DNA from 4 places in the Lysinibacillus sp. RS11 genome. Region 1 is predicted to be linked to each of the others. Evidence: riboswitches for the same ligand, from Rfam matches in the RefSeq annotation. Region 1 holds a riboswitch; each other region holds the start of a gene.
The links. Region 1 has a riboswitch for cobalamin ahead of AB9L17_RS02970 (FecCD family ABC transporter permease). Riboswitches for the same ligand answer to the same signal wherever they lie in the genome.
Positions count from the first base shown of each region.

Region 2: another riboswitch for cobalamin. It lies ahead of cobT (nicotinate-nucleotide--dimethylbenzimidazole phosphoribosyltransferase); the one in region 1 lies ahead of AB9L17_RS02970 (FecCD family ABC transporter permease).
Region 3: another riboswitch for cobalamin. It lies ahead of AB9L17_RS23170 (hypothetical protein); the one in region 1 lies ahead of AB9L17_RS02970 (FecCD family ABC transporter permease).
Region 4: another riboswitch for cobalamin. It lies ahead of AB9L17_RS11630 (ABC transporter substrate-binding protein); the one in region 1 lies ahead of AB9L17_RS02970 (FecCD family ABC transporter permease).

Region 1 covers NZ_CP168124.1:570,612-578,675, reverse strand. Annotated here, with positions in the region: gene AB9L17_RS02990 (heterodisulfide reductase-related iron-sulfur binding cluster) at 1-126, opposite strand, end outside; gene AB9L17_RS02985 (hypothetical protein) at 697-846, opposite strand; gene AB9L17_RS02980 (cob(I)yrinic acid a,c-diamide adenosyltransferase) at 931-1,494, opposite strand; gene AB9L17_RS02975 (adenosylcobinamide amidohydrolase) at 1,565-3,025, opposite strand; gene AB9L17_RS02970 (FecCD family ABC transporter permease) at 3,022-4,023, opposite strand; cobalamin riboswitch at 4,235-4,417, opposite strand; gene AB9L17_RS02965 (acyl-CoA dehydrogenase family protein) at 4,564-6,231, opposite strand; gene AB9L17_RS02960 (class I adenylate-forming enzyme family protein) at 6,233-7,735, opposite strand; gene AB9L17_RS02955 (MerR family transcriptional regulator) at 7,728-8,064, opposite strand, start outside.
Region 2 covers NZ_CP168124.1:1,282,653-1,290,716, reverse strand. Annotated here, with positions in the region: gene cobT (nicotinate-nucleotide--dimethylbenzimidazole phosphoribosyltransferase) at 179-1,234, opposite strand; cobalamin riboswitch at 1,350-1,525, opposite strand; gene AB9L17_RS06250 (YheC/YheD family protein) at 1,930-2,694, opposite strand; gene AB9L17_RS06245 (rhodanese-like domain-containing protein) at 3,301-3,603, opposite strand; gene hfq (RNA chaperone Hfq) at 3,703-3,933, opposite strand; gene miaA (tRNA (adenosine(37)-N6)-dimethylallyltransferase MiaA) at 4,069-4,971, opposite strand; partial or broken gene AB9L17_RS06230 (alpha/beta fold hydrolase) at 4,958-5,877, opposite strand; gene AB9L17_RS06225 (glycerol-3-phosphate dehydrogenase/oxidase) at 5,893-7,527, opposite strand; gene mutL (DNA mismatch repair endonuclease MutL) at 7,847-8,064, opposite strand, start outside.
Region 3 covers NZ_CP168124.1:4,495,462-4,503,525, forward strand. Annotated here, with positions in the region: gene AB9L17_RS23155 (MATE family efflux transporter) at 1-326, opposite strand, end outside; gene AB9L17_RS23160 (tyrosine-protein phosphatase) at 474-1,241, opposite strand; gene AB9L17_RS23165 (ABC transporter substrate-binding protein) at 1,481-2,443, opposite strand; gene AB9L17_RS23170 (hypothetical protein) at 2,445-2,987, opposite strand; cobalamin riboswitch at 3,154-3,345, opposite strand; gene AB9L17_RS23175 (glutathione peroxidase) at 3,621-4,166, opposite strand; gene AB9L17_RS23180 (hypothetical protein) at 4,526-5,074, opposite strand; gene ytvI (sporulation integral membrane protein YtvI) at 5,166-6,224, shown strand; gene AB9L17_RS23190 (NlpC/P60 family protein) at 6,338-7,519, opposite strand; gene AB9L17_RS23195 (ABC1 kinase family protein) at 7,865-8,064, opposite strand, start outside.
Region 4 covers NZ_CP168124.1:2,271,614-2,279,677, reverse strand. Annotated here, with positions in the region: gene AB9L17_RS11640 (S9 family peptidase) at 1-331, opposite strand, end outside; gene AB9L17_RS11635 (precorrin-3B methylase) at 714-1,373, opposite strand; gene AB9L17_RS11630 (ABC transporter substrate-binding protein) at 1,428-2,423, opposite strand; gene AB9L17_RS11625 (hypothetical protein) at 2,551-2,694, shown strand; cobalamin riboswitch at 2,908-3,092, opposite strand; gene AB9L17_RS11620 (GTP-binding protein) at 3,416-5,356, shown strand; gene AB9L17_RS11615 (DUF5071 domain-containing protein) at 5,710-6,096, shown strand; gene AB9L17_RS11610 (VanZ family protein) at 6,349-6,864, shown strand; gene AB9L17_RS11605 (hypothetical protein) at 6,892-7,038, shown strand; gene AB9L17_RS11600 (NUDIX hydrolase) at 7,461-7,910, shown strand.

The DNA of each region.
Region 1 (8,064 bases):
AAACTCAACTTTTTTCCCCAATTGCACAAACTTATAACGTGTTTTTAACAGATAGAAGAACAATCCTCCTGCATAAAGCACAACCACGACTGTTAGAACAATATTTGCAATTACTAATGGACTCATGGTTGGTCCCCCCCTTTAGTTTGTCGTAATTTTCTCTCTTTGTGGTGAATTCGCTAGCTCATACGTAAATGTACGTCATCATTATATTCCTATTCTAATAAATGAGTGAGCATTCAGTCAACATAAAACGGAAATATTTCTGATAATTTTATATTCTTACATTTTACAAGAAAAAAAGCCACCCTGAATTTTTAAAAGGACATGAAACAGCTAAAGAATTTCATTTTTTTATATTATAAATCTATTTTTTGTTGGGTATAGAAACTCAAAAAAGCCGATTCGCATCATGTTTTTGATGACAAATCGACTTTTTCAATGCGCTAAATTTTAAAGTAGCTATTTCTTTTTAAAACTAATATGCGCTTTCAGCAAAACGTGACCGGAGGCGTCCGAGGAGTCGCCCTTAGTTGATAAAAACTGAAATTGTTCCGATAAAACGAGAAATTATTCCGATAAAAGCTAAAATTGTTCCGATAAAATGAGATTTTGTTCCGATAAATCTTCAAAGTGCTCATATAAAAGTGAATTCATCACAATAACGTGGAGTTGATTTCCGTTCCTACGGGGCGCTTATGGCAGCACGATGTTTTTTGCGCGAAAGCGAAGCGTCAGCAGCACGATGTTTTTTGCGCGAAAGCGAAGCGTCAGCAGCACGATGTTTTTTCGCAAAAGCCCTTTCGTTCCCCTACTCGAGGTCTCATCTACTGCGCTGATTCCCAAAGAGCCGCCCAACCTCACTCCAATCAACTTCTTCAAATGACATACGTTTTAACAAAATGTCATCCACAACTTTTGATGATCAAACTATTTTTTAAAGACATTACCGCTTCGAATATATTCAACATCCGCAACTTTAAGTCTAAAATTAACAACTCGTGCGGCTGCAAATAAATAGTCGGATAAACGGTTTAAATACTTTTGCACAATTGTCGGTACGTCTTCAATTTCCTTCATAAGCGTTACCATTTGTCGCTCTGCTCGACGCGCTACTGTGCGCGCAATGTGTAAAGTTGCAGCTGCTGGTGCACCACCTGGTAAAATAAAGCGCTGTAATGGTGGCGCTTCATCTGACAATGCATCAATCCGAGATTCTAACACTTCAATTGGCTGCTCTGCAAGCTTATAATGACGTTCCTTCATGACGTTAGCGAGGTCGCCACCTGCATCAAAAAGTTCGTGCTGGATCGTTTCTAAATCAATTAGAATATCCTTGAATAGCTCACGATCTAATTCACTTACTGCCTTGCCAATAAAAGAATTCAACTCATCAATTGCCCCGTATGTCTCAACGCGCAAGCTATCTTTGTCGACACGTCCACCTATCAGACTAGTTTTCCCCGTATCGCCTGTTTTTGTATAAAGCTTCATTTCTCTCGTCTCCTATAATCAATTTTTATCCCGCATTAACAGGCAGCAACTTATCTGTGACGCCTACTGATTAACACTTCACTTTATAGTTTTTTATTGCCTGCACCGTTGTTTCAAAAACGCCTTTACCGATAATCTTGCCTACATCAGTAACTGGACCACCATACAGCATCTCTTCCCCTTTTTGTGTTGCTGCAATTAATAAGCTATCGGTAGCAGTACCTGTTGCAATCGTACCACTAAGCTCATCACGAATACCTTCTGACTGCAATGCCTTTGTTTTCGCCTCATTAGCTGTCATCATTGCTTGGAAAAATGCTTCTTCTGATAAACAACCATTTATGATGACCCATGTATTTATAGTACCAATATATGGTTCATCTTGTCTTTCATGAGCCCGTGACACATCAACAGCATTGCCAACACCAGCCGTTACAGCAACAAATACGCTACCAAAAGAAGCTTTAAATTCATTAATTGCTACAAGATTTGCCGGGACAGCTGTTATCATAACTACTGTGCTGGTAGGTGAAAAATGCTCCTTTTGTAAAAATTCAGCGACCTCTTTCTTTACATCACTAATGACATAATCTATTGGTACAGAGCGATTTAATAGGCAATCATACCAACCGATCCCCGGATTATGAACTGCTGAGGAAACCGTTTTTAACGGATACTCCGATTGAAGCTGAATGTAATGATTCGTAACAGTGAAATTTTCGTTTTTAATGACAGCACGTTGCTGATGTTCGATTGAGGCTGGCATCATTGTAATTTGAGGCTTTGGAATTTCGGGATGTGCATAAGTCGCTACTCGCGCATGATAGACATCTTCAATTTCCGAAGCGATTAATACTTCATGTGGTGCTCCAAATGCTCGCATCCTTCCGTCTTCCATTAGTAATAATTCGTCACAATAGAGGGAAGCTAAATTCATATCATGTAGTACCATAATAACAGTTAAATCACATTCAATTGCTTCCTTTCGTACCATATCTAAAATTTGACGTTGATGGGCAATATCTAGATGGTTCGTTGGCTCATCTAGCAGTAATATTTCCGCCGTTTGCGCAAGGGCCTGGGCTACAAAAACTCTTTGTTGTTCCCCGCCCGACAAAAATTCCATCGGTGTCTGTTCATAGCGTTTCACACCTGTTTGCAGCATTGCATGTTGGACTGCTTGTTCATCTCGTTCAGCCCAACTTGAAAAGAAGCCTGTTTGATGTGGATAACGTCCAAGTGATACTGCCTCACGTACACTGTTTGAAAAGGCATTCGCATGTAATTGTGGTAGCACTGCCATTTTTTTTGCCAATGCACGGGCATTATAAGCGCTAATATTTTTACCATCTACGACTATAGTGCCTGCAGTAGCTGGTAGTATGCCACTCATCACTTTTAATAGTGTGGATTTCCCACTACCATTCGGGCCTAAAATCCCTAGTACTTTTCCTTTTTCAACGGAAAAACTGATATCCTGAACGATCGGCACATCTCCATAACCTCCAGAAAGATGTTCAACAACAATCATGCCCGTCCCCCCTTGCTTCTACGTTGCTTATAAAAAATATAAGAAAAAACGGGCGCCCCAATAAATGCAGTAATAACGCCAATTGGTAGCTCTCTTGGCATAATAATTGTTCTTGCTATTAAATCACAAATAATGAGCAAAGTTGCACCATTTAAAAATGATAATGGCAATAAATGACGATGATCTGAACCCCAAAGCATTCGCGTCATATGGGGTACAACTAAGCCAACAAATCCAATCGTACCAGAAACTGCTACAGCTGCTCCTGTCAACATTGACCCGCCTATCAAAATTATATATTTACTACGCTTAACATGAACACCTAAATGTTTTGCGCGTTCCTCTCCATATAACAAAACATTTAACTCGCGTCTTTGTGTCCAAAGCATAATTGAACCAATTATCACAAACGGAATAATCATTTGAACAAAAGGCCAACCTCGCATCGATACTGAGCCGAGCAGCCATCCCATAACTTGTCGTAGCTCCTCACCAGATAATGCAATCATTAAGGAAATTAAGGAACCTAAAAATGAACTAAAGATGATCCCTGTTAAAATAAGGGTTTCCATTTTTAGTGAGCGGTCTACCATTCTAGCAAAGCCCATGACCGCTACCATCGTTAATATTGCACCTAGCATACTGAAGATTGGTAATGCATAATGGCCTACTACTGGAATTGAAATACTAAAGAAAATCGTCATCACTGCGCCAACTGATGCACCAGAGGAAACACCTAACGTATAAGGATCTGCCAAAGGATTTTTTAATAAGCCTTGAAAAGCTGCCCCTGCAATGGCAAGCGATGCTCCGACAAGCCCCGCCAGCAGGACTCGAGGTAAACGAATTTTCCATAAAATATTGGCAGCTGTTTCATCAGCTGCCTTATTCCACACTACTTCTAGTGGAATATGAACTGAGCCTATTGCTACGCCACACCAGATGCTAATAATTAGAAGCGTAATTGCTGTTACATAGGCTATAATCGTTCTACTCATTTAAAGGCTCTCCCCCTTAGTCTATCTGTGCCAATATTTAACGACTTGTTCTTCTGATTTATCGATACATTTTGGCTTGAAATTGCCTAATACTGAGAATTTATCGACATCCATCTTACAAAACAAATACCCCTCATCAAAAAAAGATGAGGGGATCAAATTTGCACAAAAATACGTATACAAAATCCACCACCCTATCCTCGTAGGCTGCAACGTGTTTTCTATAAAGGCAGGTCTCCTGGCTCGTGCTTCCTTCGCTTTTTCAAGCCTTCCCGAAATTTTCAGTGGTGCAGATTGAAAAAACTCACACATACAGTGGCGGGACCGCATCGGAATAACACCGATTTCCCTTTTCACTTTACATAAGTAAAGAACCTTTATAATTTTCAGTTGATATAATTATACATGAAAAAAAAAGTGGCTGGGATAAAACTGGTCAATACCTTAAAAAGCGCGAGAAATCAATTTTAGAAACGTTGATTTCTCGCGCTTTTCTTATGTGAAATTTTTTAATCTTGCTAGATCCCAGACTCTAATCTATTAGACTATATCTAAAAAATACTGAACAGTTTTCATTGGCGCTCCAATTTCTCGCAATGACCATGTGCTCTCTAAATAAATATCTGCTAGCTTTTCATATTTACCGCCGAATTTTTGTGCCCATTCGACTGCTACAACACTTTCATATACATGTGCCATATTTTCTGCAACCTTTTTTGCCTCAAATGTTTTCGTTGCTTCATCTAAACGACTAAATGTTTGCAAAGTCAAGTCTAGTTTTACTAATTGCTCTGCTACAATTGCTACTAATGGACTGTCAGCTAGTTTTTCTAGACGTTTCTCCATGATACGAACAAATAATTCATGCGCATGAAACTTATCTACTAAACGAATGAGCTCCAACGCTAAAATATTGGCAGTCCCTTCCCACACCGTCAGCACCTGTGCATCTCTTAATAAGCGAGGTGTAACAAAATCCTCTATATAGCCATTCCCTCCGTGCAATTCAATTGCTTCACTAGCATAATGTACCGCTTGCTCTGCCGTTTCTTTTTTCATAATAGCAATATACAAGCGATTCATAATGATGTCCTGTTCATTGCCCTGTCCACTTGCTACTTTATCGTACAGCTGAATAACATCAAAAACAGTGGCAACTTCTACATGAAGCTTGGCAGCATATTTCCCTAATGTATCCTGAATCATAGGATATTGCGTTAAAGGCTTACCAAATGCATGACGATTGGTTACATAGTGCTTCGCCTCTAAATAACCGCGACGCATAATGCCGATAGAAGCAACTGCATTGCAAATTCTTGATAAATTAAGTGCCTCCAGCATATAATAAATCCCTTTATTCGGCTCACCGACAACATAAGCTAGTGCGCCATCAAATTCCACCTCACCAGAAGGCACTGCTCGAACGCCAAGTTTATCCTTTAAACGTCGAATGCGGAGGTTATTCACAGTGCCATCCTCATTCCGCCATGGAACCGCAAATAATGTTAAGCCCTTTGAGCCTATCTGTGCCCCCTCCATACGGGCCAATACCATCGCTACGCCACACATTCCTGCATTAGATGCGAAATATTTCTCGCCGTATAAACGATACTCTTTGCCGTCCTGTCTCGCCTCTACCACATTCGCGCCAACATCAGAACCACCTTGACGCTCCGTTAAAAATGTAGCTCCCTCATATAACTCGGTATCTCCTGTTGCACAAACATGTGGTAAAAAGCGCTCCTTCACCTCATCACTTGCATAATGATCGAGTAAATAAGCCGTTGCCATTGTTAAAGTAACAGGACAGTAAAAGCCTGGCTCAGTATGGGACAGTATATAGCCTTGAGCAAAGCTATACACATAATTTCCCTTTCTACCTAATTGCGGAATATCCTTATGCACATAGCCAACAATCCCGATATTGTATGTCTCTTCAATCGTTTTTTTATAGCCATCATTAACCCAGACCTCTGACACTTCTTCCCCATATGCGTTATACCTTTGTAAGCGAGGTTCACCCTCTCTATCCGTATGTTTCGCTCTCACATCAATATCTCCAGCACAGAGCCCTCCGAAATCTGTTAGCTCGCGTGTTGCATATTCTGCAAACTCTTGATCTAGCATCATTTCTAAAACTTTATGAAGTGTATCATTATCTTTAAAAAAGTTTTTTGTTTTCATTTCTGCCTGCTGTAATACCTTCATGCTATCTCACCTCTTGTCCCTTCAAAGATTGTTTTAATATTTTGCCTGCTGCATTTCGTGGCAGCGCTTCCATTTGTTCAAAAAGGCGTGGTATTTTATATTTAGCAAGACGCTCCTCTAAATAATTGATTAGATCATTTTCAGCAATTGCCTTTTTAGAAGCATAGACGGCCTTCACCGTTTCTCCCCATTGTGGATGCGGAACACCTATTACAGCTACCTCAAAAATCCCGTCATAACTTAACATACTATCTTCTATTTCCTTCGGATAAATATTAACACCGCCTGAAATAATAACATCCTTTTTACGATCAACAATCCAAATATATCCATCCCCATCCATACGCGCTAAATCTCCTGTTTTAAGCCAACCATCTATAAATGCAGCCTTCGTTGCAGTATCATCCTTGTAATAGCCCAGCATATTGCCTTCACCAAATAACACGATCTCTCCAACTTCACCAACGCCGACATCTTCTCCACTGCCGTTAATAATACGCAGCTCAGTGCCAAGTGGTGCACGCTGACCAATACTCCCCGCCTTCGTTTCATGCTCCCTACCAAACAATAACGAACCGCTTGGACCAGCCTCCGTCAAACCATAAACACAAGTTAAATGAGTTGTTCGGAAAGCCTTTTCTATCAAGCGAATTTCGTTTTGTGATAACGGCGCACCTCCATAAACCCACCATTTCATCGAAGATAAATCTGCTGTTTGCAATCTCGGCATTTGAGCAGTTAGCAAATAGGCGACAGGTGCACCAAAGAAATGCGTTGTCCTTTCCTGCTCGATTGAATCAATACACAAATCAGGTGTAAATGTCGGTGTTAGCACATTTGTTGAGCCTACAAGTACGCCTGCCATTAAAAATAAATGTAATGGCGCTGAATGTGTCAACGGCATCATGAGAAGGATTCGGCTTTCAGGCTTTACTTCCATTTCTACTGCAATCATTTGCGCTACAGTTAAAATATTGCGATAGCTAAACAACACACCCTTTGGTTTTCCCGTTGTACCCGATGTATATAAAATCGTCGAGACATCATCTTCATTCAACGGATAATCAATTGTTTGAATGCTTGCATGTTGAATAAGTGTTTCATAATTTAGCCAACCAGCATGCTCTTGTCCCGTTTTGATTTTTAAAGGAACAACCGTGATGCTTTCGACTGCCGCAAAAATTGCTTCATGAACTAGAATAGCTTTAGCGTCTGCATGCTGCGCTACATATTCGACCTCTTGCAGTGTAAATTTCGCATTTACTGGAACGACAATAGCTCCAATGCGTTGAATTGCAAAATAGCTAACAACAAACTCTACAACATTTGGCATAAAAATGATGACTTTATCGCCTTGTCGCACACCTTGCTCTAATAAAGCATGACTAAAACGTGTTACTTGCTCATCTAAATCACGATAGGTCACTCGTCTACCTTGACAAACAATCGCTTCGCTCAAAGGATACTTTCGCGCATTTCGTGCTAACAAATTCGAACTATTCATCGTACACCTCTCCCTTTAAAGTCGCCAATTTTTTAATAAACACGCCTTGCAATTGCTGTAACTCATTTTTCATTTGTGCAAGCTCTGCTATTTTGCTATCTATTTCTTGAATTTTTTGTTCCCCATATTCGACCGTACGCTCCAATTGCTGAATACCTGTGCGATCAAAATCAAACAGCAATACCATCTCCTTAATCTCCTCAAGTGAAAAACCGTAACGCTTTCCTCGAAAAATAAGCTTAAGCTTCGCCAATTCTTTTTTTGAAAAGGTTCGTTGATTAGTAGATGAACGATTGGGATTAAGCAGCCCAAGCTCCTCATAATAACGA
Region 2 (8,064 bases), 710 kb from region 1:
CCTCTTATTTTTTATCAATAGCAGATTTTAAATCCTTTAACTATAACTTTTGTTTATGTGTAGCAGCGCCTAGAAACAATATATCCTAATAGAAATAGTATGTTACCCTAAGTAAACTTTTTGCTTGCTGAGTAACTACTTTCATAAGAACTTGTTTTTAGAATCTCATAATATTTAATTACTTTTCTAACAGCAGAATAGCTTCCTCTAATGTTGTCATGTTTTTCATCATGGAACATGCTGCGTCCAAAATAGGAAACGCTAAAGCTGCACCAGAGCCTTCGCCCAATCGCATATTCATCTGCAACATCGGTTCAACTCCGAGCATTTCAGCAGCAATTTTAGCACCTGGTTCTTCGGAAGCATGAGAAGGAATGATATAGTCTTTTACTTTTGGTTCGAGTTCGTATGCAATAAGTGCAGCAATAGTAGAAATGAAGCCATCAATCACAACAGGCTTGCGATTTGCAGCTGCAGCGAGTACAACTCCAGCCATAGCACCTATTTCTAAACCACCAACTTTTGCAAGAATGTCAATAGCATCATCACGATTTGGTTTGTTTAATGTAATAGCATTATGAATAACTTCTATTTTATGGTCGATTCCACCTGGCCCAACACCTGCACCGACCCCTGTCACTTCAATCGGATGACATGCACGAAGAACCGATAATATTGCAGCACTCGGTGTTGTATTTCCAATCCCCATTTCACCTGTCCCGAGTACATTCGCCCCTTTTGCTATTTCTTCGGTAGCTACTTCAATTCCTACTTCAATAGATTGAATGGCTTCTTCCCTTGACATGGCAGGACCTTTTGCCATATTGTCCGTTCCATATTTAATTTTTTTTAGGATAACACCAGCATCATGCGGAATATCTTCTTTTACGCCAACGTCTACTGTGACAATTTTAGCATCTGTGATTCTTGCGATAGCACAGACACCAGTTCCACCTCTAGGAAAATTTAATGTTTGAAAGACCGTCACATTTTGTGGATTAGATGTCACCCCTTCATCACAAACACCATGATCTGCGGCACACACAATAATCGCTTTATTATCAATCGCAGGAAATAGTTCTCTTGTAATCCCAGATAGTTGCACAGCAAGGGTTTCTAGTCTTCCCAAACTTCCAGGAGGCTTGCATAGTGCATCTATGCGTTCTCTTGCCTGCTCCATCATTTTGTGGTCAGTACTGTGAATGTTTTGAATCGTCTGTTGTAATAATTGCATGAAAATTTCCCCTTTCTTTTTTGCCTCATTACTCGAAGATATGATTTAGAGAAAAAAATAAAAAGCCTGTAGTTTATTTCATAACAAATAAACTACAGACTTTTCCATCGTCTATATAATACGCAGCAGTTAGGCAGGTCTCCTGGCTCAATTTCAACATTTCATAGAACCTTCCCAGACTATGCTAGTGGCATTCTCCATGAAACTCTCTTTTACAGTGGTGGGACCGCTAAAGCTTTTCACTTTATTCCCTATTCTCCCGCAATGGGCACCTAATGCTTTTATGCAATTATTTTAAATTTACGATAAAGTGTTTTTTGTGTCAATATATTTAATTAAATGAAAAATTGTTCCAGGGATTCCTTTGCTGGCATTCGTTCCAAAATAGTGAATTCCAGTAAAAGAGTCTTTTAACACTTCGAATAACCAAATAAATCTAACGTACGCGAATTTAGGTTCCTGAGGGCTGGCAATTTGAGCCCATGCTGAATCTTCTCTCCAATAGAAAATTGATTCATAACGCGCCTACTCAACCACAATCTATTTTTCCTAGGTAAATTCCTAATCGTTCACAAGTAACGGATTCAATTAAAACTTATTTCCTATAAATATAGTAGGGAAAGTAATTTTTTGATGTATGTCTATTGAATAAAAATATGCTGATGACTAACATGAAAAATAACTACATTTCAAACTTAGCCTTCATTTTGCATTTTCCTAATCTCAACAATATTCTTCCAGATCGCCCTATCAACTTTGGCAAAACTACGTATGCTTGGCGTTGTATTTACTTCGAATAATATAGGTTTTCCTTCTAGATTTATTCCAAAATCAATGCCATATTCTCTACAAGGAAAGTGGGATGCTATTACTTCAGCTACTAAAATTGAATCCTCTTTTAGAGAATCTATTGTTTGATCTTTCTTTGTATTATCCATCATCAAATAACCTGATAATAATTCCTCAATCGATATTGCTTTAGAACCTCGATTTGAATTGACAATCCCATGATCCTCAGTTGCCACTCTTCCGTAAATCCCACCAATTACCCATTTTCCCTTTAGATTTTGAACATGAACACGAATAGATATTGAATTCCCATCAGGGGTTAGACTTTTGACCCCCTCTTGTATAATATAAATTCCGCTTAATCTACCTTGTTTCTCATATGGATGTAGAACTTGGTGGAAATCCTCAATTGCTGCTACACATTTACTTATTTCCTCACCTTGCATGGTAAATCCGTTAAAACAATAGTGTCCATCTTTTCTTTTGTAGACTTTATAAATTGCTCTTCCTTGTCCAGCGCTATTATGTTTCACATAAATATACTCATACTTATTTAATAAATAGATTAGGTTTTCTAGACTGTAAAGTATTGATTCTGGCATGCAGTTAGTTGTTAAAGGATTTTGTTTTAAAAGTAAGCATTGTTCCCATTTTCCAAGTCCGTTTTTCAATAAACTCACCTCATTTAGTTAGATATTTTCATTTCTTTTGTATTGATAGTGTAGTCCTCTCCACTTATGGAGGTTACTGTATTCTATGTAAATAGATTTATCTTGCATAGGTGGGTGAGACTTGGTAACGCGATATCTCATATTTTTCATTTTGAGTCCCATAATTAAATTTACTACACTAGAAAAGTAGTATTATGATTGTTCTCAATACACCATTTTTTGATTTCAAAACATTAGTTTCTAATATACGGAAAAACAACAAAATTTTTTAATGAAAAAATATATTCAGACACACTTAAATTTTTAATGGATACCTATAACGGTCTTTCCGCAAAAGTTGTAGAGGAAGTTGGTTTAAATGGGATATGGGCGAGTGGTCTATCGATATAAGGATCATTAGGTGTAAGAGATAATAATGAAGCATCATGGACGTAGGCATTAGATATACTAGTTTAAACTTTGCCAGTTATAACCTAAAGATTCGTGAGCAAAAAAAGGATAATCCATACAATAAAATTTTAGCCTCATCATGAACTCACTAAAAAATAAGAACAAGAAAAAAGAAAGAGCAAATATTAATAGGCTCTTTCTCTTTAAAGTATGTCATTATTTAAATTCTAACTCTCCATCATATGCAAGCATGCCGCCTTCAAGGTTTGTCACGTCAAACCCTTGAGCTTCTAAGTATGAGCATGCATTTGCTGAACGAGCGCCAGCCTTGCAAACGATAATGTATGGCTTTGAAGCATCTAATTCATTTATGCGATCAGGGATTGTCCCAAGAGCAATATGTTGAGCACCAGGAATCATACCTTGTGCTACCTCATCATCTTCACGAACATCAATAATGTATAGATCTTCGTTCGCATCTAATAGTTCTAATATTTCTGTTGTCTCCATCGTTTTCATCTGTGTAGTCCTCCAATATATCGATTTCCTTTTACATTATAGCCTGAAGGCAAAAAAACAGCTAGTGTCATGAACACTAACTGTTTTACTCTAATGTTTCTATTCTTCTGTCTCTAAAAAATCGACTTGCTTTGCTGGAACAAATGTGGAAATAGCGTGTTTGTAAATAAGATGCTGTTTACTTTCAACATCTACTAATAACACTGTAAAATTATCATAGGATTTCACAGTCCCTTTTAACTGGAATCCGTTTAACAGAAACACAGTAACAAAAACACTGCTTTTACGTAGATGGTTCAAGAATGTATCTTGCAAGTTAATTGATTTCATCAAATATACCCCCCTTGCTCTCTTCCTACCTCTTAATTCCTATATTAGCACGTTCTACCAATTTATCAATTAGTAATTTTTAGAAATTTATCAAAAGTATAAAAACAAAATCTACGATAAGGCGAGATCAATCAACTAAAGTTGTTCTTCATTTTTAAGAAAGTAAACATCCATTTTATTGCGGAAATATGTTAGTTGTCTTTTCGCATAGCGGCGAGAATTTTGTTTCAAACTGTCAACAGCTTCTTCTAAAGAACATTTTCCATCTAGGTAATCATATAATTCCTTGTAGCCGATTGCTTGGATTGACTGTACACCACGAATATTTTGCTGCCATAAACCCTTTACTTCTTCCAAAAGCCCCTTTTCCATCATTATATCAACGCGAAGGTTAATACGATCATAGAGCTCTTCACGTGACATATTTTGCCCAAGCCCTATAATCACATGATTGTAAAGTGGAACTTCTCCACGATTATGTGCTTCTGCTGCCTTTGAAACGCCACTAAGCTCAATCATTTCTAACGCACGTATGACACGGCGAGTATTATTTGGATGAATGGTCTCTGCTGTTTGTGGATCAAGGTTTTTAAGTTTAGCATGCATAGCCTCTGGACCTAATTTCTCCAGTTCTTCATAATAGGCTTTTCTTGCTACTTCATCTACCTGCTCCTCAGTAAATTGAAAATCATAGAGTACTGCCTGTACATATAATCCTGAGCCCCCTACAATAATCGGTAGCTTGCCGCGTGCTTGAATTTCCGCAATTTTAGCACGCACTAATTTTTGATAGTCAGCTACTGAGAAAGGTTCCGTTGGCTCTTTGAAGCTAATTAAATGATGTGGCACACCTTCCATCTCTTCTTCCGTAATTTTCGCTGTACCAATATCTAAATCTTTATAAATCTGCATGGAGTCACCATTAATGATTTCGCCATTATATTTTTTCGCTAACTCAATGCTTAGTGCCGTTTTACCAGAAGCAGTAGGTCCTACGATTGCTACAACCTCTGCTCGCTGTATTTTATCTTGTATCATATTTTTCTAACCACCGTAATAAAACTTTATAGACTGCTTCTTGATTATCTTCGTTCAAAATTTCATGACGCTTATCCTCAAATAAGTAAACCGTCACATCCTGTAAGCCCGCTGCTGCAAATTGTTCTGCCACAGAGTATATACGCCTTGACCTTGTTCTCCAACTGGATCCATGCTACCACTTATCAATAATATCGGTAACTCTTTCTTTATATTCGCTATCTCTTTTTTACGATTTAACGACTTAAAACCCGTTGTTAAATCCACAAAAAATTGATTTGTTGGGATAAAGCCACAATATGGATCATCTATATATTTTTGCACCTCATCCTCTGTCGAGCATAACCAATCATACGCAGTCTTCGAACTTGGGAACTGCTTATTAAAACTACCAAAGCTGAGCTTATTTAATATTTTGCTCTCCGTCTCTTTACCAAATTGCTTGGCCAATGCTTTTGCTACTAAATTCCCCATCTTATGCAATGCTGTAACATTCCCTGTTCCACAAAGAATCGCATTATCCACTTGCTCGCTATACAATTGAATATATCTTCTAGTAATGAACGACCCCATACTATGACCAAATAAAATCAAAGGTACATCTGCAAATTGTACATGCATTAATGTTACTACCTCATGAGCATCCTCTACTACACGGTCAAAACCATTTTGTTCGGCAAAGAAACCTAGTGTGCCATTATAAGCTGCTGTTTCTCCATGTCCTCGATGATCATGCATTGTTACTGCATAGCCAGCTTCATTAAGAGTACGAGCAAATTTCACATAACGTCCACTATGCTCCGCCATACCATGTAAAATATGAATATGACCAATACATGGATTCGACGGCTTGAATGTTCGAGTAAATAGGAAATGACCATCTGACATTTCAATATAGCGCTCCATTACCTACACCCCTTCCTATATAAAACTTGTTGCATCTAAAATAGCTTGCTCTAGTTGAGCGATATAAGTATTTCTTTGTGACTCTGTATAGCGAAAATGTTGTTGCATAACTTGAATGACCTGCTGTTTATAACGTTTTACTGCATCAATATCGAAGTATAATAAACCTGTACGACGAATAAAGAAATCACTTGGTGTGTACACCATTTCTGCTTCTATGCCATAAAGTAACATTGCATGTAAGGCAAGAGGCATCGTACTTCCATGCTCATGCAAATATTTCACCTGGTTAAACAACGCATCTACATTCGTGCCATATTTTTGAACGAGCGTCTTCGCTTCATCATAATTAAGACCATATTGAACACCTTCTCTTGCTTTATACGCTGTATAGTCAGGGAAATTGAGAGCATTGAGGCCTTTCGCACCAGAAAGCGATATCTCACGCGTTATACATGGACCTGCGTGCTTATATCTATGTGTTTTCACAATTTTATCAACGATTGTTTCTGCCATTTGGCGGTAGCCCGTTAATTTGCCACCTGCGATTGTCATTAGTCCACTTGGAGCCGTCCATATTTCATCTTTTCGTGAAATTTCAGATGGATCCTTTCCTTTTTCAAAAATAAGGGGACGTACACCTGCCCACGACGATTCAATCGTTTCTATTGAAATATTTGCTGTTGGAAAAACAGTTTTTGCAGCATCCATTAAATAATCAACATCCTCTTTGGTTGCGACAGGATGTGCTGGGTCTCCCTCGTAAACTGTATCCGTTGTTCCTACATAAGTTTTGCCATCACGTGGAATTGCAAAGGCCATGCGTCCATCCACTATATCAAAATATACTGCTTGCCTTAATGGAAAATCCTTTTGATCAAGGACAATATGAACCCCTTTTGTGAGTCGTAATTGCTTTTTGTCTGCTACTTTATCCTTGTGACGGACCTCATCTACCCAAGGTCCAGTAGCATTAACGATTTGCGCAGCATGCACTTCTATCATTTTCCCTGTCACATGATCCTTTACTTGCACTCCTACAAGCTTTTTCTTTTGATATAAAAATTCTGTCATCTCCGCATAATTTAGACAAAGTGCCCCGTATTCAACCGCTTTTTTCAGTACCTCTATTGTCAGACGGGCATCATCTGTACGATATTCAACATAATAACCACCACCGACAAGCTCATCTCGATTGAGTAAAGGCTCTAGCGCTGCTGCTTCCTGAGCATTCAGCATTGTTCTACGTTCATGCTTTTTGACACCTGCTAATCGATCATATACCTTCAATGCCAGTGATGTTGTTAATGGACTAAGTGAGCCCTTCTTATATAATGGCAGGAGCATTTTTTCGGGCGTTGTAACGTGAACCGCACTGTCATAAACAATTTCACGCTCACGCCCAACCTCAGCTACAACACCTACATCAAGTTGCTTTAAATACCGAAGTCCACCATGAATAAGCTTTGTTGAACGGCTGGATGTGCCAGCAGAAAAATCCTGTTTCTCGATCAAGGCGACTGACAATCCCCTAGATGCAGCATCAAGTGCAATGCCAGCACCAGTAATCCCGCCACCAATGACTAATACGTCAAAGCTATATTGCTCTAAAAAATGTATAATTTTAGGACGATGTTCAAATGAAAACATACCTTTTTCCCCCATTAGCTATGATTTGAAAATACATGTAACCTCTACAACTTTTTGCTAGATCGCTTTAAGAGCCGGTCCTTATTGTGCATCCATTTCTGATTGATAAGTTACCTGCAAGCGGAATATCCTCATCAAAGAATAGAATTGGAGCAGTCTTTGTATAAATCTCTGAAGAAATTTTCACCTCTAGTAACATTGACATTAGGGTATTTAATAGCGTACAAAGTTCTTCATCCCACTTCAAGTCGTAGGTATTATACAGCAATGTACGAGTGGCAATACATTGTCCCCCTTTCTAAAATGTCAGGCGTTACAACTACATTACCCGTTTAAACATTTTCTCCACTTCATAAGTTGTAAAATGAATAAGTACTGGACGTCCGTGTGGGCATGTAAATGGATTATCAGCATTACGTAAATCTTGTAATAACGTTTCCATTTGCTCTTTCGTTAAATAATAATTGGCCTTTATCGATTTTTTACAGCTCATCATAATCGCTGCTGCCTCACGCATTTTTTTAACGTCCGCCTTTT
Region 3 (8,064 bases), 940 kb from region 1:
ATCACGAGTCCAACGATCAAATTCATCGTTACTGCTAAAGCGGATATCTTCGCAGCTTCCAAAAAACGCCTTGAGCCTAAATATTGCGACACAACAATTGAAGCACCATTACCAACTACTTCAAGTATTAAAATGGCAATATGAATATATTGATTGGCAGCACCCACCCCTGATACAGCATTATCTGATAAAGCACTGAGCATAAAAGTATCGGCTAGTCCCATCAACATAAATAAAAATACTTCTAAAAATATCGGCCACGTTAAATGAAACAAACTTAACTTATTAGTCTCTTTTCTCTCACTTTCTCTTAATGGATCTGCCAATACGTTTCACTTCTCCTATACGCGTCATAAAATAATAGTATCTTATCATAGATTATTAGGCTGTAAAGAGTTTTAGTATTTATTATCAAAAAGATTAACACTTCACAAAAAAATCCCTTTCACAAGACCGTGTGAAAGGGTTGCCTACTAAGTTAAGCAATACGCCTGCAATTGCTCACGCTTTTCTTTTGTTAGACCAAATTCTTGCTCTAAAAATGCTGTCTTTGAGCCAAATCGGTTATCCATTGCATCAAATGCCGCCTGTAAATAATCCTCACGGGCAGACATTAATGCATAAAATTGCTGTAATTCTCGATCATTATAATCTTGCTGAATTGCCTGAGCCATCTGTTCTACCAAGGACCGTAAATGTATATTTGTAACTAAATAGTCCTCCATGATTGTTTCCTCAGGCACATCTAAAGCGAGCAAAATAAGTGCACCACCGATACCTGTTCGATCCTTTCCTACCGCACAATGATGTACAAGCCCTAAATTTTCAGGGTTTTGAATCGTTACCATTAACTCCTTAAACGACGCATTATTAAAAGGCATTTGTGCATAAAATTCTCGGAACATCTCTGGATTTACAACCTTATAAAAATCTTTTTTTCCAGCGTTTGTAGGCATCTCAAAAGCATGATTGCCCTTTGCTGGAATTTGAATATATTTAGCTTGCGGGAAGATCGGATTAGGATTATTTTGTGCCTCATGGTTGTCGCGATAATCGAAAATTGTTTTCACACCTAGCGTTCCAAAAAGCTCCTTATCTGCTTTCGTCATTTTGCCAAGCGCCGCTGAACGATAAAACAAGCCATTCTTTACTGAACGCCCATCTCTCGTCTTATATCCACCCATATCACGAAAATTATGAACAGCCTCAAACGGAATAATCTTCATATCAAACTGTTTCATTTACTGCACCTCCCTCTATTAATAAACATTCTTATTTATATTCTATAAAACAATTCGCTATAATACCAATTTTCACACTAGGAAATGTCACCAGCTAGTCTCAAGCCGAGTGATGTATGGTTCTATTCGAGCACTTCTTCATCGAAGCGAAACACCTGTACAATGATCATTAGATTCGACCAACATCAAAAAAAGCTGCCCTGGATAAAGGACAGCTCTAAAATACTTTTCAATATAGATTATTTAAATAACTCAGGATATGCTGCTTTTGCTACTAGCTCAACAGCTTCACCAATACGTGGACCTGGACGGTTCGAAATATCAGTATCTATATAATAAACCGCTTTGTTTTGAATGGCTGTGATTGAATTCCATCCATCACGTGCAAGAATTTCTCCCACTGAGTTTTCTACATAGCTTACTGTTGTTAAAATGACTTCTGGATTTTTCGCAATGACATCTTCCTCAGATACCTTTGCCCAGCTTTGAACGTCAGCAAATACATTTTTCACATTAGCAGCATTTAAAATCTCTTGTTGGAATGTATCAGAACCAGCTGTATAGATGTCTGGCTTTGGACTAATTTCTAAGTAAATATTTTTTGGTTCTTTTACATCTTTGACTTTTGCCTGGACTTCCGCAATTTTAGCTTTAATATCTTCGTTTAACTTTTCGCCTTTATCTTCAATCCCCATAACAGATGCAATTTGTTGGATATCCCCGTAAACATCATCAAATGAAGCAGCTGATTTGATAGCAAAAACTTTAATTCCTGCATCTTCAAGAGTTTTTAGAGCATTTAAGTTTTCATCATCACCACCAGTTGTATAGGCAATAACAACATCTGGCTTTAACGCTAAAATACGCTCACTATTGAAAGTTGCAGCAGTAGAGACGCGCTCAATTTTTTGCGCTTCTTCTGGATACGTATCATACTCTGTTGCACCGACGATTTTATCACCAACACCTAGGGCAAACAAAATTTCTGTATTACTTGGTTGTAATGAAACAATAGTTTTAGGTACTGCATCAAACGCTACTTCTACACCACGATCATCCGTAACTTTATAGCTTGTGCTCTCAGTTTGTTGCTCGTCCTTAGAAAAAGTGTCTTTGTTAGCATCCTCTTTTGTGCCGCAGCCTACTAATACGAGTGCTAACATTAATACAGAAAGCCATTGTAGATTAAACAATTTCTTCATTTCATTGATTCTCCTTTTTCTTTTTCATTGGGTATGACTTACTAATAAACGGTATTTCAGCAATACCAGCGCGCTGATTCATATAGACAGCCATAACAAAAAATACATTGGCTAGTAATCCTATATAATCAAACAGAATAGCTGGTACTTCCCGTTCCTCAGAAACTTTGTGTAAAATACGGTATGATTTTTTCGACTCACTACGACATACATGTAATGCAGCAGCAGCCTCTGTTCCTTGTGGTAATACAAAATTCTGAATCTCATCTTTCACATGACTAACATAAAAATCATAACGATCACTAAGCCACGCTAAGTCATCTTCAGTTACTGCTAATTTCCCTCGGACGGAGCCATTAACATGGTAAGCCATTGGCAAAATAGCTAATAAATCATCTGCCACTACCCTTACTGTCTCTTTATTTACTGCTACTAAAGCGACACCCATATGTGTTGTAAGACTATCTGTTCGAATTTCAAAATCTACTGTTGATGCCTTTTCACGCATAAATGGATAACAAGAATAACGTGCATCTTTTTTCAACTCTAGTCCCCGCTTTCCTTCGTGAAAAATTCTTACTAATAGTGAGTATACATAAAAAAACGTCGCCCCTACTCCTAAGGGACGACGAAAATAGCATAAATAGTGTCGCATAGACACGACAAAGCCTATGTATTTGCCGCATATCCTCCTAGCTTCCGAAGAGCATCTATACGTTCAAATAAAGGTCGGTCTCCTGGCTTGTACATCCAATCATGTTATGAGTCATAAAAACCTGCCCATCCGATATTTCGACAAAGGTATATCTTTATGATTCCTGTACTTACAGTTGCGGAAACAGCTTCGGTCTTTCACCGAATTCCCAATTATGCTTGTTAACACCTTTATTTTGCAAAAATAATTCACTTGTAAAGCAGTTTAACACATATTGATAGGAAAAAATAGCTTTGAAATGAACGGAAAACAAATGAATACGAACAACAGTAAGCCTATTTCTACATAGCTATACAAAATCATTCTCTAATCTAAATTCAAGACATTTGAAGTATGCCCCTTCAACTTGACTGCACATTCTGTGGTGAAACGCTCTCTGCAAACGTATCCTCCCTCCACAATATGTACTTTCATCAGCATACTTCTTTAATCAAGAACAGATCCAAGTATTGATTCAAAGTTTTATAAAATTTTTTCAATAGCTTGCTCAACATCAAGCTGTGAATCTGTCGGTTCAAAGCGGGCAACTGTTTTACCATTTGTATCTATTAAAAATTTTGTAAAGTTCCAGCGAATATTACGACCGTCTAAAAAACTAGGTGCAATTTGGATAATTGCTTCTGCTAACATTTTTTCCTGCATACTTGCCTTGCCAAATTCACGATAGTCTATCTCGTGCTTTAAATAATTGAATAATGGATGTGTCGCATCTCCGTTTACCTGCACGAGTTCAAAAATCGGGAATGTTACCCCATAGTTGATTTTGCATAGGTGTGTAGTTTGTTCGCCATCTTCAGGATTTTGGTTATCAAATTGATCACAAGGAAAACCTAAAACGACAAAATTATCCTTCCCATATTTATCATACATTTTTTGCAAGTCTTCAAATTGATATGTAAAACGGCACTTGTTTGCTGTATTAACAATTAACAGCGTTTTTCCTCGATAAGTTTCCATTGATAGTATCTCACCGTTTGGCTTCTTAACTAAATAATTATAAATACTCATTGTTTAACTCCCTTTTTCCCTAAATTGTCAGGAATGTTGATTAACAATATTAATTGATTAGAATATGTAATTTTCTGCCACAATCAGTTAAACATGGTTCATCATGTTCATCACCAAAAGTTGCGAATGACATTTGTTTAGACGTATGTCATTTAATCTTCATTCAGTACAGACGAAATCAACCCTATGTTATGCCGATGGACCTTAAAAATAGGCATACAATAGTGAAACAGCCACAAAAAATCATATTATCGGTCAATAATAAACCTATATTTTCCTACTCAGCACGCCTGATATATTATAAACTATTTCTCTATTAGCGAAAGAATTTTCACAAAACAAATAGCCATTCCACGTCTTTAATGGATGGCTTTCATATATTTCTTTTTGTATTTAACATCTTTTTCTTCCGCAATTAAACGCTCCGCAATTTTTAGTAGCTTCGGGTCTTTCGTTTCATCAAATAGCTTTTTAAAAGATACAATAATATCATAGCGCATTAATGCCGGTTGTTTTTCGTCTAAGCATGTTTGAAATCTTTTTGCCAAATATGAAACGACTAAATCTTTTTGTACTTTCCCCGCTAAACCTATTTTCCAAATTGCCTGCAAAGTATGTCTCGCCGTTTCTGTTTTTTCATCATAGGTCACTGCCCAAATCTTTAAGAAATCCTCTAATACTCTCTCTTCTGGATCACTTTTTGCTGCCAATGCGCATAAAATTTGTGCCGCGCTTGCACGAACATGCCCATTTTTGTATGTAAGAGCCTGAACAAGTTGTTCCCAAACTGCATATGTCCAATCAACTGGTTCCTGCATTATTTTCATCAATTCTTCGTAAGATTCATATTGAATATCGCTGTCACGTTCTGTTAAATTACTAAAAAGTTGCATAATCTTTTTTTCCATGATTCATCCCTACCTTTATTGTTTCAGACCGTAATAATATTTTTATGTTTTATGGTACACTTAACTTACTTTGCGCAAAGAAGGTGAGTTTATGAATAAAATTAATTCTAGGAAACTGATTTTTAGAATGATTATGATTATTACTTTAATTGTAGCTGCATATTTTATTATCCCAGTTTCCGTTCCCGTTATATTAGCTGGTGTTACTGCATTTTTTTTAGAGCCAATTGTTATGTTCTTTAAACGGCGATGGAAAATGTCTCGGAAAATTGCAGTTGCGTTTATTTATATAGTGAGCGTTATTTTAATTTCCATTATTTGCTATTTTACTATTACACAACTTATGTCGCAAATAATTTCAATTTCAAAGCAAGCTCCCTATTATATTTCAAAACTATCAGAAATGTGGCTTAGTATGCAAGAAAACATTTCTAAATACACAGAAGACTTCCCTCCTGAAGTAAGTGCCTCGCTTCAAAGTACAACAATGGATTTCATAAAGAAAATCGAAGAATCTTTTTTAAACTTTTTTAATTATACTAAAGTTACAGCCTTCTTTGCTGAAATCCCAAGCCTATTTATCAGTCTTCTCGTTTATACGATTGCTCTATTTTTATTTATGCTAGATTTACCCAAGTTAAAACAAATCACCTATAAATATTTAAAGCCTAGCACTGCAAATAAATTAAAAATCGTCGCGAATCGTTTAAAGGATGCTATTTTCGGATATATGAAGGCACATTTACTCGTTAGCTTTATTATTGGGGGCGTCACACTTATTGGGCTATTACTAATCCAACCAAAATACGCGATAACGATGACAATTATTATATGGCTAATTGATATTATTCCTTTCCTCGGTTCTATTATTATTTTGGCACCATGGGGGCTTTATCACCTGTTAGTAGGAAATATATCTATAGCTGTAAAATTATTCATACTAGCTGCTATTTTACTCATTATTCGTCGAGTAGTCGAGCCTAAATTAATGGGTCACCATATCGGTTTATCAACTTTACCTACATTAATTGCCATGTTTATTGGTCTTCAGTTATTTGGTGTGATCGGTTTACTCGCAGGACCTTTTGTCATTATTTTCTTTATTGCATTAAAAGAAACAGGTATTATCAAGCTGAATTTTAAAATATAGCATTTTATATAAACATCAATTCAATCATCCCCTAAACAAAAAAAGTCATCTTTGTATTTTTTCTTTACAAAGATGACTTTTTTGTCATTTCAAACGTCTATATAATGTAAGGCTTATTGAACACGACCGAAGCCTACTAAATATTGGTTCCACCAGTCAAGTGACTCAATGACAACACCCTTATTTTGAGCGTCAATCATCGTGTTGTTACCTAAGTAAATGCCAACATGCGCTACACCTGAACCATAGCTGAAGAATACTAAGTCACCTACACGAGCTTCACTTGCTGAAATACGTTGTGTTGCTGAATATTGTTGTGATGCTGTACGTGGTAAAGATACACCTGCTTGCTTGTAAGACCATTGTACAAGACCTGAGCAGTCAAATCCTGTCGATGGGTTATTGCCGCCCCAAACATAGCTAGAGCCTAGGAATTGCTTCGCAGTGGAAATAGCATCACCTGAAGATGCAGTGCCTGCGCCAGACCCAACAACGACTTTTTGTGAATTACCTTTTTTACCATCGCTATCATTGTTTTCATTGTTACTATTGCTATTATCGTTACCATTGCCGTTTGTTGCTTGTACAACTGGAGTAACTGCTTGAAGCGCACGTAAACGAGCTGCTTCTTCCTCTGCTTTTTTACGTTCTGCTTCTAAACGTTCTTCTTCTTGTTTCGTTGCAATTTCTGCCTTTAATGCAAGAGATTTCGCTTCGTTTTCAGCTTTTTTTACTTCCATTTCGCTTTCCTTTTGTTGAAGCTCTTGGAATTGCTTTTGAAGCTCTTTTTGTTTTTCATCTAATGTTGCTTTTTGTTTCTCTAAGTTAGCCTTATCTGCTTCTTGTTGATCTACTAATTCTTGGTCAGCATCCATTAATGTTTTTACCGCTACGACACGGTCCATTAAATCTGCAAAGCTTTTTGATTCAAGAACAACGTTTAAGTAAACACCCACAGTGTCATCTTGCGCTTGATACGCAGCCATACGCTCACTTAAAATTTTAGAACGTTGCTCAATACGCTTTTCAGTTTCTGTAATATCTGCATCAACGTCTTTAATATCTGTTTGTACTTTGTTAAATACTTTTACTTTTTCATCGATCTCTTTTTGTAAATTTGTTAATTCTTCTTGTAGCTTTTTAACTTCTGTATCTATTTTAGCTTTCTTATCAATCATTTGTTGAGATGTTTCTTCTGCGTGCACTTCTGTCGGTTGAACTGTGTTAAATAATAAGCCACCAGCTAGCGCTAATGCTAGCACCATCGACTTACGCCATTTATTGCGCTTACCCACGTTACTTCTTTCCCTTCATTAGTCAATTTCGCTCTTGGAGTTTTAATGTAATCAATTGAACGATTTATTTTGTAATTTCTTATATTTATATTAGCCTTTTAAAGTTTAGCATTATCAGCACAACTTTTATACTATTTCACACCTATTTAATCGTTTAGTAAAACTCGAAATATATTTGTAACATTCGTGTAAAATCTAAAATATTCTACAAAATACCGTTTCTTTCTACAAAATATCATTTTCAGCTACTTTCCTATTAGATTCGCTCACTAATTTGTAATGTTTTTGTAATATTTCTCGACGACGTTTTGAACATAAAAAAAGGTAAGGGAACATCTCCCCTACCTATTGCTTCATAGAACGTAACGCTTGAATAGAAAGCCGAACTAACAGAATAGCACACAAAAATAAACCTATGTATGCAGCTGTATTTAAGTAAACGGCGTATGAATCGTGAATAAATTGTGAGATTGCTAAAAGTGCTACAGAAATAATACCAAAGGTAATACCAACGAGAAGTAAGACCAAACGGGAAAACAGATTTG
Region 4 (8,064 bases), 1.7 Mb from region 1:
CGTTTTTACAATGAGTCACTTGCTTCGCCTCTCCACCTGTTTTAGAAAGCACAAAAATTTGTGGTTTGCCATTTCTCGTTGACACAAACGCGATTTTACTGCCATCTGGAGACCAAATAGGTGAATTTGTTTTATCTTCACCAAATGTCCATTGTTGAGGAATTTTTTCATCCAAGTTTATGTAATATAAATTAGACACATAGTCTTTTTTCTTGTCGTCGATATAAGTCCCTACATAGACTACTTCTGTTCCATCAGGTGATACTTGTGGATCTGCCACTGATTTTAATTGATATAGATCTTCCGGTTTAATCCCTTGTTTGGATGTCATATTTTCCCGCCCCTTTTTGTTAATTGCATTACATAGTACAATATTTCGACGCCCTAAGTATTATTCCTCCTTATAAACAGAAAATTTTTAAAATTACCCGTGTTATATCTTATTTGAGATGTTTAAAAACATACACTGAAAAAAAGTAGCTGCTTCGCAATAATGACGAAGATCTACGGATATAATTTATTTCAAAGTATGCAACTTTTACCTAAACGCTCTCCTATTACTAATACTTGAGAAATAGCTTCACGAGGAGATGAACATATTGGTGCTGGATTATTGTCAAAAATACCATGAAAGTTGGCTCGAGTATTCCAATAGAAGAAACAAAAAGATGGTCTAAAACTCAAAAAAAGTAGCGTGTTTTATCATCACTTTTTTACATTTTCCAATACTCAGCAGAATTTGTTCTGCGATAAAATTTATAAAAAGGTTCATTCGGACGAGCATGCTCATTATAGAGTCGAATGATTTCATGAAGTAAACTTTCAATACGGTCAACTGCCACCCTTTTAGCAAAGAGCGTCCCAGCTTGCGCATTTGCCCCCATTGGCACCGCCCCTAAATAGACATCAAAGCTATCTTTTTGATAAACAAGGCCAATATCATCATACACTGCATTGTAGCAGGCAGAGGCACAGCCATTTACGTTTAAACGTAATCTTGTAGGGACCAATATTCCTTCTAATGAATGAAATAGCTGTTCAGTAATCGGTGCTGCCTCCATCTTATCCCCATCACAGAAATCGCAAGCCTTCATCACAACAATTGGTCCTTGCTTTGCCACATACAGGCCAGCATCTTGTAGCTCCTTAGTCGTATCTGCTACATCTACTGTCGGAATAGATAATAATATACTGTAAGAAGAGGAGTATTTGATCGCACCAATTTCTCCTACAACCTTTGCCATTGCTTGAAATTGTGCAGGGGTATAATGTTTATTAATAATACCCGGGCTAACTGCAAGACGTGTAAACTCTCCATTATGATTTAGCTTTTCAAATGTTTTGTCCGGTATATTTTTACAAAATGCATTCATTTATAACTCTCCTTATAAAAAAAGAACTAGCAAGTCGCTAGCTCCTTATTTAGTCTAAAAGTTTTCAGGGTAAAAGCCTTTTGCTAAAATTTGAATAGCTTCTGCAGCACGAACCCCTTCTGATGCAGCAGAAAGCGGTAAGATCACAAAGTGTTCATTTTTAACAGCTTCCATTTCTTTTAAGGCAGGATCATTTTTTAAGAAGTTAATTTTTTGTTCCGCCTTTGTTTCTCCGTAATCAACAACAACAACGACTTCTGGATTACGATCTACTGCATCTTCTTTTGATACCGTAGTCCATCCTGATTCCACATCACCAAAAATATTTTTACCACCAGCAATCGTCACAAGCTCATTCATAAAGTTTTGTCCAGCAGTAAGGACATCTTTATCACCACTATCAAACACTAATACACGCAGTTCTTCCCCATTTTGTGGTAATTTCGCACGTACAGCTTCTACATCTTTGGTCATTTGTTCAATTAAAGCATCTCCACGTTCTTCGACACGGAATATTTTTGCGATATTTCGGATATCTGTGAAAATATCTTCTAATGTTGGTTTCGTCATACTTGAGGCTGTATGTAAATAAGTGTGAATCCCTAATGCCTCAAGCTCTTCCTGTGTACCAACACCTTTCTCTCCAAAGGCGCTTTTCCAACCGCCGTATAAAAAATCTGCTTCTGCATCAATAACCTGTTCCTTTGAAGGATACTGTTTAGCTAACACAGGCACTTTATCGTAGGCAGCTTGTAGGGGCTCATAAATATTGTCATCTAAATAGGCGGTACCTACCATAGAATCTTCCAAGCCTAATGCCAACATAATTTCTGTTACATGTTGATTTAAGCTAATCGCTTTTTTGGGTGCTTCTGTATACACTTGTGTCGTTCCATTATTGTCAATTGTGATCTCTGTCTTGTCAGTTTGTGCAGGCTCTACCTTCTCACCTTGTGCAGCTGATTCTGATTTGTCCTTTGCATTACATGCTCCTAGAATAGCGATTATTGCTATTGCAAAGACAAGCCACAAGCTTTTCCATTTTTTCATGTCCTCGTCTCCTTTGTGTCAAATATATAGAAAGAAATCCCTTGACTTCCTCGCTACTGAATGATCAATTATGACTCGGCATAATTGCGTCCGGATTCGGCTTTGTGCTTAGGCCAGCAGATGTTTTTTGTGCGAAAGCGCAGTGCTAACGGAGCGTCAGCAACAAATGTTTTTTGTGCGAAAGCGCAATGCTAACGTAGTGTCAGCAACAGATATTTTTTGTGCGAAAGCGAAGTGTCAGCAAAAGGGTTTTAACTGCGCGAAAGCGTAGCGGCAGCGGCAACACAGCACCGATGCAGGTCAGTTAGCCGTTATCGCAACGATGCTGTGGTTTTAGGCTAACATCCCCTAAGACCACCTTACCGAATCCACACCCGCTAAACATAAGTTAAAAAGGGCATAAAAAAACCCCTTGTTTCCAAGAGGTTCGCATAGTGAAAGATGGGTTCTACAACCTATTCACTAGCCCCATCCTCGTGGTTTAAGCAAAGATTACATATTGGCAGGTATCCTGGCTTAGGTTCATCATCTATACGCCTTCCCATAGCATGGCTACAGTGGCATCTTGTATAGACTCCCCATTTACAGTTGCGGGACAGCATCGGATTCGCACCGATTTCCCTTTTAAGCAAATGACAAATCATTTGCACCAATACATCTATTATTTTTTTAAAATGATATTGCTAGACTAGCAGAAGAAATTTATGTTCGCAATCTCTCGAAAAAATCGAAAAATAAGTATTATGAATATAGTAGCACTATTTCGACATAAACACTAACTATTTTACATGAAATATTTTTGTCCCACATAACTAGCAGACAGCCAAGAAGTTTAACGGAAGATTAACAGCCCGGAAATGCCCGATTACTTTGGGGCAACAGGGTGTTCCTCTACGAGTTGGGGTGGCGAAACCCTCACTGATTAGTAGTCTTTACTTTATTTTATTTCTGTTACAATGATATTGGACGAAAAAAAGAAACGAGGATTTTTTATGCATAAAACAATTGGTGTACTCGCTCACGTCGATGCAGGAAAAACAACATTTTCTGAGCAGTTACTATTCCATACAAACAGTATTCAAGCCCGTGGTCGAGTTGATCATCAAGATACATTTCTAGATAATCATGAACTCGAGCGTCAGCGAGGCATTACTATTTTTGCGGAACAAGGTCGCATGACGATTGGAAACGATACATATACGTTAATCGATACACCTGGGCACGTCGATTTTTCGCCAGAAATGGAACGTGTTATTCGTGTTATGGATTATGCCATCATTGTTATTAGTGCGGTCGAAGGAGTACAAGGTCATACTGAAACCGTGTGGCAACTTTTACGCAAATATCATGTCCCTACCTTCTTCTTTATTAACAAAATAGATCGTGAAGGTGCAGATGTCGAAGCCGTTATGACACTGCTTCAAAAAGACTGCTCTAAGGATGTACTATTAGTAGATGAACCGCTCCGTTCTGATTATGTTTCCAATCACATGATGGAGTGGCTTGCTGAGCGTGATGAGCAGCTTCTCGATGCTTTTCTTAACGAGACGTTGGATAGCGTTAACTGCCTGACTCATATACAAGCGATGATTAAACAGGAAAAGGCCTTTTTATGTTTTACTGGCTCTGCCTTAAAAGATACTGGGATAAAAGAATTCATTTCACAGCTCCCTCTACTTACTGAGACACATTTTAACAACAATGGAACGTTCCAAGGAGAAGTATTTAAAATTCGTCATGATGGACATCAACGCTTAACTTTTATGAAGGCATTACAAGGAACTCTGCGTGTTCGTGATGAATTTTCGTTTGGAGATCTAACTGAAAAAGTGACGGAAATTCGATTATATAATGGAAATCGCTATGAAACAGTCCAAGAGGTTGAAGCTGGGGAGATTTTCGCAGTCAAAGGGCTAAGTCTCGAAAACATCGGTGATATCATCGGTAGTACGACTAACCCGCAGCCCTATGAGTTAGTACCGACCTTGCAAGCAAAAGTCCAATATGCAGGCGATCAGCATATAAAAGAAGTGTTAAAAATTTTCCGTATCCTTGAAGCCGAAGAACCAACTTTACGCGTCGTATGGCATGAAAAATTTCAAGAGATTCATGTCCATATTATGGGCGTCATCCAGCTCGAGGTGCTTGCCGAAGTCCTTCACAAACGTTTCTCACTAGCTGTCTCATTTGGTGAGCCACAAATTTTATATATGGAAACAATCGCCTCAACTGTAACAGGCTACGGCCATTTTGAGCCATTAAAGCACTACGCCGAGGTACATTTATTGATGGAGCCAAACACACGTGGTGCTGGCATTACATTTGTCAATGCATGCCATGCGGATGATTTATCGGTTGGCAATCAGCGACTCATAGAAAAACATGTATTCGAACGGGATCATCATGGCTTATTAACAGGTTTTCCTGTCACGGATATTCGTTTCACACTCTTAACGGGACGAGCGCATATTAAGCATACTGAGGGTGGCGATTTCCGCGAGGCAACATTTCGGGCATTACGGCAAGGTCTTGAGCAAGCAGAAAATATATTACTAGAGCCTTACTATCGCTTTAAGCTTAAAGCCCCTAGTGATTTTATCGGCCGCATGATGACCGATATTCAGCAAGCTTCAGGTACATTTGACGCACCAATCTTAACTGAAAATAACGTCATCTTAACTGGACGTGCCCCTGTCGCAACATTTATGAACTACAGCACAACCTTTGCCGCCTACACCAATGGGAAGGGTGTACTCTCATTGCAATTTGATGGCTATGATGTGTGCCATAATACAGAAGAAGTTATCGCGCAAATCGGCTACGATAAAAATGCTGATCCTGACTATACATCCTCTAGTATATTTTGTGCAAAAGGCAAAGGATACTCCGTTCCGTGGCATGAAGCTGAGGCAGCGATGCATTGCATTAAATAATTCTTAGAATAAAACAGGACATGGTTTTATATGCATGTCCTGTTTTTTGTGATATATGCAAGATTCGACTGATTGCGCGTTTTACTCTGCTCCCGCGGGTATTCTCCTGTTTCGCGCGGATATTCTCTCCCCAATCGCGGGTATTTGTTCTGTTTCCGCTGATATTTCACTGCCCAGCGTGAGAAATCACCTTTACCTGTAATTTATTTACAAACTTGCACAGTTTCTTTGCCTGTTTTAATACGCGATCACACCTTGTAAAAATTGCTTATATTCACGCTCGACAATTAGTTTAATAAAGACTGATATAATAAATAGATTGCCATATATAAAAATCTAAGGGAGGAATACATATGGAAAACTTTGAAGATCTTTTGCCAAGACATAAATTTGATAATGATAGAGTAGAAATAATTAAAAAAATGGATAGAGATATAATATTGCCTTTACTGCCTAACCTCCTAGAATGGATTCAAGATATGAATTGGCCAGTGGCAACAAGCGTATTAGGATTACTTTTAACTTTTCCAGAAGAAATTGTCCCACATGTGCAAGATGTTTTATCTTCAGATGATGATAATTGGAAGTGGTTTGTTTTACACTTTTTGGTTATAAAATTACCAAGTGAGTCAAAGGTTCAGTTTAGAGAGTATTTAACAAGAGTGGCTGAAACACCTACACATAATGAACTCGCAGAAGAAATTGATGAAATCGCAAAAGAGACTTTGGCAACAATCTAAAAAATAACCTTTTTTCATCGAAATCAGCTATATTTAATTAAAATTAGGACTTGTTTTTATGATTAATCTTCATAAATGCAAGTCCTTTTGTTATGCCCCACAATCGCTTCTGTAGCAAAACACATAGCTCTTTAGCACCCATAAGACTACTTATATAAATGTTTTCCTTTCTTCTCCACTATCAATGCTCACATACTCTTTATACACATCTGAAGACTTTTTTACCATTTATCTACCAACATTTACTCTACTATGCTACAATCTTATACAGAAATAATTTTCAGCAAATTAAGAGATGGGCAGGAATTTTCAAGAATGTTTAAAACGATTTGGAAAAGTTTTTTTACTATATATATATTAATGTTACTTATTTTTGTTGTGTTTAAGTTCAATGGAGATGTATACAGCGTTATCAATACTATTCGAACCAATAAGGACAGAGGGGTTGGTGTAAATCTAATTCCTTTTAGCACAATTGGAGCATATATAAGTGATATAAATGATAGTGTCTCTATAATAAACACCTTAGGTAATATTATTCCTTTTATACCGATGGGATTTATCATACCTATGGCTTTTCCCTCGCAAAGAAATGTATTTAAAACGATAATTTCCAGTTTATTATTGATTTTCAGCATAGAGATTCTACAAATCATTTTATTTTTAGGTAGTTTTGATATAGATGACATTATACTAAATCTACTCAGTTGTATTATAGGCTTCATGCTATTTATAACGTACAAAAATATCTTTAAAGTAGTCTCTTAAAAAGAGATAGTTAAGGGGTGGATTACTATGGCAAAGTTTATTGATGACTTGGCTGGTGCAATATACGATGTAATAAAGTTTGTATTACAAAGTCTAGGGTACTTAATTGCTGGTATGTTAATAGTGGCAATTCCACTTTACCTAATTGTGTGGGTATTTGAATTGTTTCAGTGACTTTAATAGTTATCATATTAAAAATTTTTAACAAACGTGGAGCTTTATTTCAATAAGAATAGGACTTGTATGTATGATTGAATCTCGTATATGCAAGTCCTTTTGATATGCACTAATACTTTCACATAATTCGGTCCTATAGTTCCACTCATATCTCTGTAGCAACCATAAGACACTTGTACAAACGATTCTCTACCTCTTTCTCAACCCTCACAAGCTTGTATGAGGTTTGACCACTATAGTTACTCGCAATCTCAAAGTTGAAACTGTTTAGACCTCATCGTCTCCCCATGCTGTAACGATTAATCCTCTTCAATACGCATTTACCATTTCCCTACCAACAAAAACTTTGCTATGTTATGATATTTTACAGACAGAATTTTTCATTTAATTAAGAAATTGGAGGAAACATTGGAGGAAACATGAATTATATAAAATCTTTACGACAATATGTTGGAACAAGTCCTATTATTGCACCAGGTTCAGCAATCATTGTTTTAAACGAAAAGAATGAAATACTTTTGCAATTACGTTCAGATACAAATGATTGGGGGCTTCCAGGTGGTGGAATGGAAATAGGAGATAGTTTTGAAGAAACTGCTCAAAAAGAGTTGTATGAGGAAACAGGCTTAATCGCCCAAGAATTGAAATTACTTGGCTTAGCTTCAGGGAGAGAGTTATATTATAAATTTCCACATGGGGATGAAATTTATAATGCTACGGCAATTTTTAAGGCAACTGCTGTAAAAGGCACTATTACTCAAAATGAGGAAAGTAAAAACTTAGAATATTTCCCTTTAGAAAAACTTCCAAATTTAAATTATACAACATTGAAATTACTAGAAAAGGTTGGTTATATTTCAACTGATTAGATACGGGGTTATTATCAAACTCCCGTTATCCCTAACCGCTTCTGTAGATAGCTCTATAACAAACGATTAGACAACCTTGTATGAATGATTCATTCTCAACACGACAGGTGCTACAGTCATTTTCAACAGTTCTGTTGGATGCACACTTACCATT